Regions from separate parts of the Paenarthrobacter sp. NPDC058040 genome, predicted to be linked through region 1. Evidence: predicted binding sites of a transcription regulator. Region 1 holds the regulator's gene; the other holds the start of a gene.
The links. The regulator HrcA, encoded in region 1, represses chaperone genes, less so after heat shock. The targets are predictions, from matches to a motif close to TTNGCACTCGNNNNNNNCGAGTGCNAA.
Positions count from the first base shown of each region.

Region 1 (5,381 bases):
CGTAGGTCCTTACGGCCCCCAGCAATCGTTGCCAGCCCAGGCCGATGTCCTCTGCCGTTTCATGTGGCCAGCCGAACGCCCTGAGGATTCCCGTCTTCCAGTCCGTGCCGCGGGGCACGTCCGGCCACTGTTCGATGCCAAGGACTTTCGGTCGGATTGCCTGCCACACGTCCACGTAGGGGTGTCCGACAATAAGCACGTTTCCGGCGGCCCCCGGTACCTGCATTGCTTCTGCTGCGATACGGGATTCCTTTGAACCGGCCACCAGATGGTCCACCAGGATGCCCAGCTTGCGCTTCGGCCCCGGGCCGAAGGCTGCGATCGCCGCCCGGAGATCGTCCACGCCATGAAGGGGCTCGACGACGATGCCCTCCACCCGAAGGTCGTCACCCCAGACTTTCTCGACGAGTTCGGCGTCGTGTTTGCCTTCCACCCAGATCCGGCTGGCTTTCGCCACTTGCGCTCGTTGGCCTTGGACCCTGACTGAACCGGACGCTGTGCGGCCGGCGGGCACTGCTCCTGCCGGGGCCTTGGCGGCGGGAGGCAGCAGCCGTACGGCCTGCCCTTCGAGCAGGAAGCCGAAGCCGAGCTGGAAGGACCGGGTCTTGCCACGCCGGTCTTCGAGGGACACGATGTGCATTCCGCCCGATTTCTCGACGCGGGTGACTTCGCCCACCCAGCCCGATTGGACGTCTTCGAGGACCATTCCGCGCTGGACAGGCACTTCCGGAAGCTTTTGTTTGGCGGGAGCGGAGAGGTCCTGCGGGCCCCACGTGTCGAAAGCCAAGGAGTCTCTACCTCTTCGCGCTGGGAATGTCGGCCGGCTACCCGTTGCTGCCGGCTCCGCCTTGGATGTTATCCGCGGGCGTTTTCAATGCTAGCAACGTGGTGGCCCATACTAGACTTGTTAGCACTTGGGCATGTTGAGTGCTAAGAGCAATGGTCAATCCGGGTCCGTCCCACGCCTGCCAGCGGGGATCCGAAGCGTCGACAGGAGGTGTCGCACATGAGTGAACCGCGCAAGCTGGAAGTGTTGCGTGCCATCGTCGAGGACTACGTGCACTCGCGGGAACCTGTCGGCTCCAAGGCATTGGTGGAACGGCACCACCTCGGCGTATCAAGCGCCACCATCAGGAACGACATGGCAGTGCTTGAAGAGGAAGGCCTCATTGCCGCCCCGCACACCAGCGCGGGCCGTATTCCCACGGACAAGGGCTACAGGCTGTTCGTGGACCGGATCTCGCAGGTCAAGCCGCTCTCTGCCGCCGAACGCCGCGCCATCCATTCGCTCCTTGAAGGCCCCGACGATCTCGACGACATCCTGGAGCGGACCGTCAGGCTCCTGTCGCAGCTGACCAACCAGGTCGCCGTCGTGCAGTACCCGCACTCCAAGCGCGCTTTGGTCCGCCATGTTGAGTTTGTCCTGCTTGCCCCCAAGCAGGTCCTCGTGGTCCTGATTGCGGACACCGGCAGCGTGGGACAGAAGGTGCTTGACACGGGTTCGGACGTCACGAATGAAGCGTTGATGGCCCTGCGGGCGAGGTTCCTTGGCAGCATCGCCGGGTCTCCGCTGGAGTTGCTGCCGCAGGTGCTGCCGTCCGTTGTGGCCCTGTGCCCCCCGGAAGTCCGTGGCGTGGCGCAGGTCCTCGCCGGGGGACTCCAGTCGCTCAGCGATACCAGCCGCGAAGAGCGCATCCTGATGGCGGGCACGGCAAACCTCGCCCGTTCCAATGTGGACTTCCCCTTGAGCATCGGACCGGTACTTGAAGCCCTCGAGGAACAAGTGGTGATGCTTCGGTTGTTGTCGGACATGGGCGATGATCCCCGGGGGGTCACAGTCAGCATCGGCCGGGAGAATCCTTACGACGGCTTGTCCGAGGCCTCCGTGGTCGCGACGGGCTACGGCTCCGGTGCCAAGGTAGGCATCCTGGGCCCCACCCGGATGGACTATCCCACCACCATGGCCGCTGTCCGGGCCGTGGCCCGCTACCTTTCCCGTATTCTCGGCGGCTGACGCCAGCCACCGACGTAAGAACCGCAGTACAACAAGGAAGAGATACTGACTTTGAGCAGCCACTATGACGTTTTGGGAGTCTCCCCGGAAGCCACCGGCGAAGAGATCAAAAAGGCGTACCGCAAGTTGGCGCGAAAACTGCACCCGGATGTCAACCCGGGCGAGGATGTCGCGGAGCAGTTCAAGGCCGTGACGCACGCTTACGAAGTGTTGTCCGACCCGCAGAAACGCCGTGTGTACGACGCCACTGGCAACGAGAACGGTACCGACAATGGCTTCGGCGGCGGGTACTCCGGCCAGGGTTTCGCCTTCCAGGACATCTTCGACACGTTCTTTGGCGGCGGCGGCGGGGGACACGCGGGTCCGGCGTCCCGTGTGCGGCGCGGCCAGGACGCGCTCATCAGCGTCCGCATCGATCTCAAGGACGCAGTCTTCGGCGTCAACAAGAAGCTTGAGGTGGATACCGCTGTTGTCTGTCCCACGTGTGATGGCAGCTGCTGCCGGCCCGGCACCCACCCTGAGCGCTGCGACATCTGCGGCGGCAGTGGCCAGGTCCAACGGGCTGTGCGCTCCATCCTCGGCCAGGTCATGACCACCGCACCGTGTGGCTCCTGCGAAGGCTTCGGCACCATCATCAAGGACCCGTGCAACGAATGCAGCGGCCAGGGCCGCATCCGCAGCCGGCGTTCCCTGACCATCAAGGTCCCTGCCGGCGTCGCGACGGGAACCCGCATCCAGTTGTCCGGCCAGGGCGAAGCCGGTCCCGCGGGCGGACCTGCAGGCGACCTGTACGTTGAGATCCGCGTCAACAACGATTCCACGTACATCCGCGAAGGCGACGACCTCCACGCCACGCTGAGCGTGCCGATGACAGCGGCGGCCCTGGGAACGGAGCTGACGCTTGAGACGTTCGATGGCGCCCAGGAAATCGACGTCAAGGCTGGAACGCAGTCCGGCGAAATCATCACGCTTCGCGGCTTGGGGGTTACCCATTTGCGGGGCTACGGCCGAGGGGACCTTAAGGTCCACCTGCACGTGGAAACTCCCGTCAAACTGGACGCTGCCCAGGAAGACCTCTTGAGGCAACTTGCCAAATTGCGTGGTGAGCAGTTCACGGAAGGCAAGCTCGTGGCCAGCGGTGGCATGTTCGCCAAGCTGCGGGACAAGCTCGGTAACCTGTAGCGGTGAGCAACCCCGTCTTCTTCACCCCGGCCGGGAGCCTGGATGGCCTGGGGCCCGGATCCGTGTTCGTCCTCGAGGGCCCGGAGGCCCGCCACGCCGTGACAGTGAAGCGATTGGCCGTCGGCGAGTACGTGGACCTCGCGGACGGAGCCGGTACCCGACTCAGCGGCAAGGTATCCGACGCGGGCCCGGGGTCCCTTTCAGTGACCGCGACGGACGTGGTGGTCGAGGAACAGTCTTCCGTTCGCCTGGTCCTGGTACAGGCCCTGGCGAAAGGCGACCGTGACGAGCTGGCCATCGAAACTGCCACGGAACTCGGAATCGACGCCGTAATTCCGTGGCAGGCCGAACGTTCCATCGTGCGGTGGAAGGGCGACCGTGCCGCCAAGGCACATGCAAAGTGGCAGTCGGTTGTCACCGCCGCGGCAAAGCAGGCCCGGCGGGCGTGGATTCCCCAGGTCCGTCCCATCGTCGACTCCGCGGGACTGGCGAAGGCAGCCACGGTGGCTGATCTGGCCGTCGTCCTGCACGAGGACGCAAAGAACGGTCTGCGCTCCGTGCTGGAAAATTCCGCCCAACTGGCGGGTGCTGGCCCGAATGAACCCCGCGAGGTGCTGTTGATCGTCGGCCCGGAGGGCGGCATTTCGCCGCGCGAAGTGACGCGTCTTAGCGACGCCGGCGCGGTGACGGCACTGTTGGGCCATCACGTACTGAGGTCGTCCACGGCCGGACCGGCCGCCGTCGTGCTGGCGAGCGACGTCCTGGGGCGCTGGCAGCAAGCCTGACGCCGTAGTCTGCCGGCCTTCAGTTGACGTTGAAGAGCCGGGTGTCCAGCGTGGACTCGTCGGCCTGCCCGGCGTTGTCCACCTGGGTTACCCGAAGCTCGTACCGTCCGGGCTTCAACGTGGCGCTGAAGGTAAATACGCCGAACTGGCCGGGCTCGCCGGTGGATTTCACTTGGCCGGTCAGCAGGCTGGTGCGGGCACCGTTGCCGTTGTCCTGCAGGATCTGCCAGTTCACAGGCTTGGAACTGTCGGTGCTGCGGCCGTTGAATTTGACCGTTCCCGAGGGCAGCGTGGTGTCTTCCTGGGGATCAATGATCCAGAGGGGAGCCACCATCGAGGCATCCCTGGCCATGGGCTGGCCCAGCTTCACCTGGCCAAAGGCCATGAAGTCGGTGTGGCCGTCCACCAGGATGACCACCTGGATTTGCTGCCCGGAGTTGATCAGGCCTGACGAGGACGCAGCCGCCGTGGCCGTGTAAACGAGTTGCTGTACCGCCCTCTGCGCCATCCCGGCGTCGAGGTTGGAGTTGAAGGCGTCCCGGGAAATGTCCACGGTAATGACGTTCTTGCCCGAAATGGATGTGGCCAGGCTGCCGGGTTCCTGCCACGGGGTGAAGAAGTCGTGGTCCAGCGGTTTCTCGGCCATCATGATGCGCAGGGCTGTGGTGACGGGGTTCTCGTCACCGGATATGTCGCGGAATTCCCGGTAGAGGTAGACGTTGTCCTTGCTGCGGCCGATCCAGTAGACGGGGATCTTGGTGGAGGCCTGGGTGGTCTCCAAGGGCGCATTGCTCGCCGGGGCGTCCTGGATGTTGATGGCGGGACTCGAAGTGGGCGGGGTGGTGCCGCCATTGGCGATGCAGCCGGTCAGGAACAGGACAGCAGCCATGGCAGGCGCGGCAACAGCGGACTTTGTCCGTTTGCGTGCGCCTTGCTGCTGGGTGCCTGAGTGCGTGATGTGGGGTTCCTTGCCTGGCTTCCGCCCGGTTGGACGGCCAATCCTGAACGGGCTGTGTTTTCATCCCGCCCTGCCAGCTTGGCACACGCCCGACGGCGGCTGGCCGGGTTTGGCGGGGCGGGCGCCAACTGAAACAGGATTGATACCGGCTTGATGCCGAGTTGAGACAAAAAGGCCCTGCGGCCGGAGGCCTCGTTTGACTGCTTCCTTTGCAGTTCCGACGGCGGACTGCTGGCGTAGGATTGAAGGCATTCCGGCATAAGGGCCGGACCATGGTCGGCCCCAGGGCCGATTGAGGGACAACACGTGAACCAACCGGAGGAGAACAGGCCGTACGGCCAGCACTATGAGTGAATCCCTGAATGGGCGGCTGCGGACCGGCAACGGGAACCCAGCGGCCACCGAGTTCCCGCACACCTTACCGGGCACGCGCACGGAAATC
Region 1 covers NZ_JBHVRN010000008.1:177,076-182,456, forward strand. The annotation lists gene ACFVSJ_RS13120 (DUF3097 domain-containing protein) at 1-787, opposite strand, end outside; gene hrcA (heat-inducible transcriptional repressor HrcA) at 1,007-2,014, shown strand; gene dnaJ (molecular chaperone DnaJ) at 2,066-3,196, shown strand; gene ACFVSJ_RS13135 (16S rRNA (uracil(1498)-N(3))-methyltransferase) at 3,199-3,981, shown strand; gene ACFVSJ_RS13140 (GerMN domain-containing protein) at 4,001-4,870, opposite strand; gene ACFVSJ_RS13145 (PhoH family protein) at 5,286-5,381, shown strand, end outside.

Region 2 (5,381 bases), on a different contig from region 1:
ATGGTCCGGTTCATCCTCGAATGCCTCTGCCGGCCCGGCGGCCGTCTGGACCTGGGGACGCTTGTTCCGAAGAACATAGGGCGCCACCCACACCATCCAGAGCGCGACAGTGACAACGAGTATCACTGAGCTGCTGAGAGGGAAGTCCACATTCAAAACCGTAGAAGCAAATTGTCAGGTGCCGCGGCATTCCTGCCGGTGTGTCGCCCGAGAGTCCCTAAATGATTCCCGGCAGCACCTAAAAGGGCCTATGACCTGCCCGTTCTTCCCTGGCGCCAGCTTTCCAGGAGTCCGTGCGGAACTTCCTCCGAGGTCAAGGCAAACGAACGGTGGTCCGCCCATTCGCCGTTGATGTGGAGGTACCTTTCGCGGTATCCCTCATCCCGGAAACCGAGCTTCTCCACAACCCGGAGGCTGGGTGCGTTTTCCGGCCGGATGTTGATTTCCATGCGGTGCAGGCCCAATGTCCCGAAGCAGTGGTCCGTTGCCATCGCGACGGCCGTCGGAGCTATGCCGTGTCCGGCGCGGTCCTTGTCCACCCAATAACCCAGGGTTGCCATCATCGCCGACCCCCAAACGATTGAGGAAACCGTCAACTGGCCCACAATGCGCGCCTCACGGAAGCCGGGGGTCCGCTCGGCGATGATGAACGGCAAGGCGGTGGCTTGGCGTGCCTGCTGGTTCAGGGATGCCACCATCTGGCGGTAGCTTGGGAGGCTTCCACCCGGTGCAGGGTTGGACGCCTCCCAAGGGGCAAGCCATTCACTGTTCCGCGAACGGACCTCGGACCACTCCCGCTTGTCCCGGTAACGGATGGGCCGGAGTACCAGTTCTCCGCTTTCCAGCGTCACCGGCCAGATCGCAGAGCCGTACATCCGGTGTTACTTGGGAAGGGTAGCGGTGAAGTCCGGCAGCCACTCGCGGAGCTCTGGGCCCAAGTCTTCGCGTTCGCACGCCAGCTCGATGCAGGCCTTCAAGTAGCTCAGCTTGTCGCCGGTGTCATAGCGGCGGCCGCGGAAAACAACGCCGTAGACGCCGTAACCTTCGCCCTCGCCGCGGGCCAGGACCTCGAGCGCGTCAGTCAACTGGATCTCTCCGCCACGGCCCGGCGCCGTGTTCTCAAGGACATCGAAGACCGCCGGGTGGAGAACGTACCGACCAATCACGGCCAGGTTGGAGGGAGCTTCCTCAACGGAAGGCTTCTCCACCAACTGCTTGATGCGGACGTACCCCTCCTCGCCGTTCTCCTCGACGTCCGCGCAACCGTAGGCGCTGATCTTGGATGGTTCCACCTCAATGAGGGCAACCACGGAGCCGCCGGTCTTCTGCTGCACGGCGATCATTTCGCTTAGGAGATCGTCCTTGGGATCGATCAGGTCGTCGCCGAGCAGGACGGCGAAGGGTTCGTGGCCCACGTGCTGCTTCGCACGGAGGACGGCGTGGCCCAAGCCGTTCGGATCGCCCTGGCGTACGTAGTGGATGTCACCGAGGTTGGTGGCCGACTGGATGGCTTCAAGCTTGGACGTGTCACCCTTTTCCGCGAGGGTGGCCTCAAGGGCAGGAACACGGTCAAAGTGGTCCTCCAGCGCACGCTTGCTGCGGCCGGTGATCATCAGGACATCGTGCAGCCCGACCTTCACGGCTTCTTCGACCACATACTGGATGGCTGGCTTGTCAACCACGGGCAGCATTTCCTTCGGCATCGCCTTTGTCGCGGGGAGGAACCTGGTACCAAGACCCGCTGCGGGGATGACGGCCTTACGGACAGCATTGTTATGGTGAGTCACCGGACTAATGTAACGGACGGAACACATCAAAAGGTAAACCCCCGCCGTGCCGGGACGTACAAATAGTCGGTGAATTGGCTGGCATGGGCGCTGCTGCCCTACCGGCAACCCACCGACGGAACGGATGAACATGGCCTCGAAGGAAGAAATCCGTGCTGCCCGCAAGCTGCACCGCCGCACGCTGACTCCGGAGCAGATAGCGATCGCCGGTGACGCCCTCGCGGGCCATGGCATGGCCTGGGCAAAAGAGGTTGCTGCCGGCGCCCCGGGCACCTTCACTGTCTATTTGGGTGTTGCCTTCGAACCGCCAACGCTTCCCTTGATCGAGGCGCTGCACCAGGACGGCCACCGGATCCTGCTTCCGGTGTGCGAGCCCGACAGGCAGCTGAGCTGGGTTTTCTGGAGCCCGGAGACAGTCTTCCTCCGCTCGCATTACGCGCCGATTGATGAGCCGGAGGGCGAACGGCACGGCCCGGAGGTGGCATCCCGCGCCAATGGCATCTTCATGCCGGCCACCGCGGTGGACGGCGACGGCAACCGGATTGGCCAAGGCGGCGGCTACTACGACCGCTTTCTCCAGGGCCTCGACGACTCAGGCAAGCGGCCCCGCACCATTGCGGTGACGTACGACGACGATGTGTTGCCTTCCGGCGCCATCCCGGCCGAGCCTTTCGACCAGCCCGTCCGGGAGGTCCTCACCCCGTCGGGAATTGTGCGGCTCGGCAGGTAGTTATGGTGGCGTACGGTCGCGCAACCCAGGGGTGGCGGCTGAACGGCCGGATGATAGAATTGGCACTCAGGCCCTGCGACTGCTAAGGCGGAAACCACTCCGCCAAGGCTGCACAGGACCTGACGTTTGTCCTGAGGAGGAATTCAGTGCCCACATACGCATACGCCTGCAAAGACTGTGACCATGCCTTTGACATCGTCCAGTCGTTTTCGGACAGCTCGCTGACGGAGTGCCCGGAATGCCAGGGCTCCCTGCGCAAGAAGTTCAACAGCGTCGGCGTTGTTTTCAAGGGCTCCGGCTTCTACCGCACGGATTCCCGCGATTCCAAGGGCAGCAGCACCGTTTCCGCTGCCCCTTCGGCTCCGGCGGCCCCCGCTCCAGCAGCGACGCCTGCTCCCGCCGCCGCTGCCAGCTAGCACTTATCCACATACGGTCGCCGGCCACTGTCCGGCGGCTGAGGCCGATGATTAGCGTGGCGTCATGCCACAGACACCGCCCTCGTACCTCCTTGGCCGAACACGCCACGCAAGCCGCGCTCCCCACAGGTCCGGGCGGCCGCCAACCCCGGCGCGTGGCAGCCGCGCACGGCTGCTGCTTCTTTCCGGCGTTCTCCGCCACCGTCGACTGGTTGTAGCGCTTCTGTTGTGCGTGGCCGCCGGCATCACTGTCCAACAACTCACGCCGCCGCCTCTGCACCGCATCAGCATTGTTGTTGCCGCCCGCGACCTCCCGGCAGGGACGAGCCTCAGCCAGGGCGACTTCATCAGCATGGGCGTCCCCCAAGAGATGGCAATCTCCGGTGCCATCGAAGATCCTGCTTCCCTGGCCGGGCGCCAATTGGCCTCTCCCCTGGCCAAGGGGCAAATACCTACGGAGGCGAACCTCCTGGGACCCGGTCTCCTCACAGGGGCACCCGCAGGCTCCGCAGCTGTGCCGCTGAGAATGGCAGATCCCTCGTCCATCCAGTTGCTATCCCCGGGACAACTTGTCAACGTGGTGCTGACCTCGGCCGGCTCCTATGACGAATCCCGCCGGAACCAGACCCTCGCCGGGCCGGTCCCCGTGCTATGGACATCAGGCCAAGGCGGGAAAGCCGGGCCATGGCTGGGAACCAGCGATACGGAAGGTCTGGTTGTAGTCGCGGCCGACCCACAGCAAGCAGAAAAGCTTGCCGGCGCATCGACGCAAGGCAAGCTCTTCTTCGTGCTGGTCAGTTCCTCTTGATGACTGTCCCGTGGTCAGCCCCAGTGCGGGGGTCGCTGCTCCTTCAACCACTGGTCGTGGTCATATCCGGACTCGTCGCCCCACCGGCGGGGGTCGTCTTCCGAGGCCTTGTTGGGCAGGATGCCGGCGGAAGCGGGCTTCCCGTCCTTCGGCGTCGAGTCCCCGGACTCAGTGGAGTCCTCAGCTGCCTCCATCCCGGTGGAGAACGCTTCTTCCGGCGCGCCGGAGTCCTCGCGCAGATCCTGGCTTGGCTGCTCCGGCTGATCGGCTGCCGGCGCGGGTTCGATGGCGGGTTCCTGCGTGCTCACTGGTACTTCTTTCGCGACTTCCGGTTCAGGGGCGCCCGCTCGGTCCGTGGACCATGCAGCGGACGGGCGGGCAGCAGCGGCCTGGACGCTGCCCAGTTCCAATTGTTCTACGTCCATGTCCAGGAAGCCATGCTGCGGCACCGAGGTGGACTGCGGAACGTGGTTCTCCAGCCCAAGGTAGGAACCGATCCTGTCGGCGCAAGACGAGGGATCCGTGAAGACCTCAATGGTCCACAGGGACATGTACCGCCAGCCCATGCGTTCCAGCAATTGGGGGCGCAACCTGCTGCGTTCGCGGACGCTCATGCGCCGGTAGCGTTCGGTGCCGTCGGACTCGATGGCCACCGGCGTGGGGACTTCGGCACCTTCCCGGCCGATCGTGTGAACGGGATCAGCTGCGGCAGCGATGTCCAGCACTCCGTCATAGAGGTGCCACACGCGGGCTCCCCGGGCCCGAAGGCGGTCGCCAAGATCGGCAACCAATGGATCTTCACCGAGGGCCTGTTCACTGGCCACGGCACGGGACGCGGGTGTGCCCAGGTTGCTGTTCCCGGACAACTCCCGGTCCAGCAACTCGTAGAAATCGACTGCTCCGTGCGACAAACGGTCCAGGTCCAAATCTTCGGGACGGAAGCAGCTCAGGACGTGCAGGGACCGCCGCGCGCGGGTCATCGCGAGGGCGAACCGGTTGCGCCCTCCTTCCGAGGACAGCGGTCCGAAGGAGTGCAGGGCCCGTCCATGCGGGGTGCGCCCATATCCCAAGGAGAAGATGACGTGGTCCCGCACCAGTCCCTGCGCCCGTTCCAGGTCCACGACCCGGAAGGACTCCGGCCCAGCGCCGAAGAACGCCGAGAGCAAAGGATGGTTGGGCAGTTGCAGCCTGATCGCTTCGCCGATCCGGGCAGCATGCCTCAGGCTCGCGGTGACGACGGCCAACGACGTGCGCGGACGGAGCCGTGCATGTTCGAAGACGAGGTCCACCACGCGGTTGACCTCTGCCGTTACGGACTCAACGCCTTCGTGGTCGGCTCCAGGAAGTCCCGTACCGTCCGGGATGTACTCAACCAGGATCGACCGGTCCAGGCCCGTCACGGAATTGCCATCAGGGAGGCGCCGCAACCCGCCGTCGTAATAATTCTTGCTGAGCTGGAGGACCAGGTCCTCGTCCACAGCGCGGTACACCCAGTTCAGTTGCCACGTGGGCAGGACCCGCGCCAAGGCCGTGAAGGCGCTGTCCACGGGTTCGTGGCTGGCAACGCCCGCCACAGGAGGCTCCACTGCCACGCTGAAGGTGCGGGCATTGGCGATCTTTGCATCGCCGAAGGCAATGAC
Region 2 covers NZ_JBHVRN010000003.1:124,662-130,042, forward strand. The annotation lists gene ACFVSJ_RS05160 (hypothetical protein) at 1-96, opposite strand, end outside; gene ACFVSJ_RS05165 (GNAT family N-acetyltransferase) at 249-875, opposite strand; gene galU (UTP--glucose-1-phosphate uridylyltransferase GalU) at 882-1,814, opposite strand; gene ACFVSJ_RS05175 (5-formyltetrahydrofolate cyclo-ligase) at 1,918-2,517, shown strand; gene ACFVSJ_RS05180 (FmdB family zinc ribbon protein) at 2,664-2,933, shown strand; gene cpaB (Flp pilus assembly protein CpaB) at 2,998-3,741, shown strand; gene ACFVSJ_RS05190 (AAA family ATPase) at 3,756-5,381, opposite strand, start outside.
Region 2: a site for HrcA is predicted at 2,577-2,603, ahead of ACFVSJ_RS05180 (FmdB family zinc ribbon protein). Genes of this name have one in related genera too.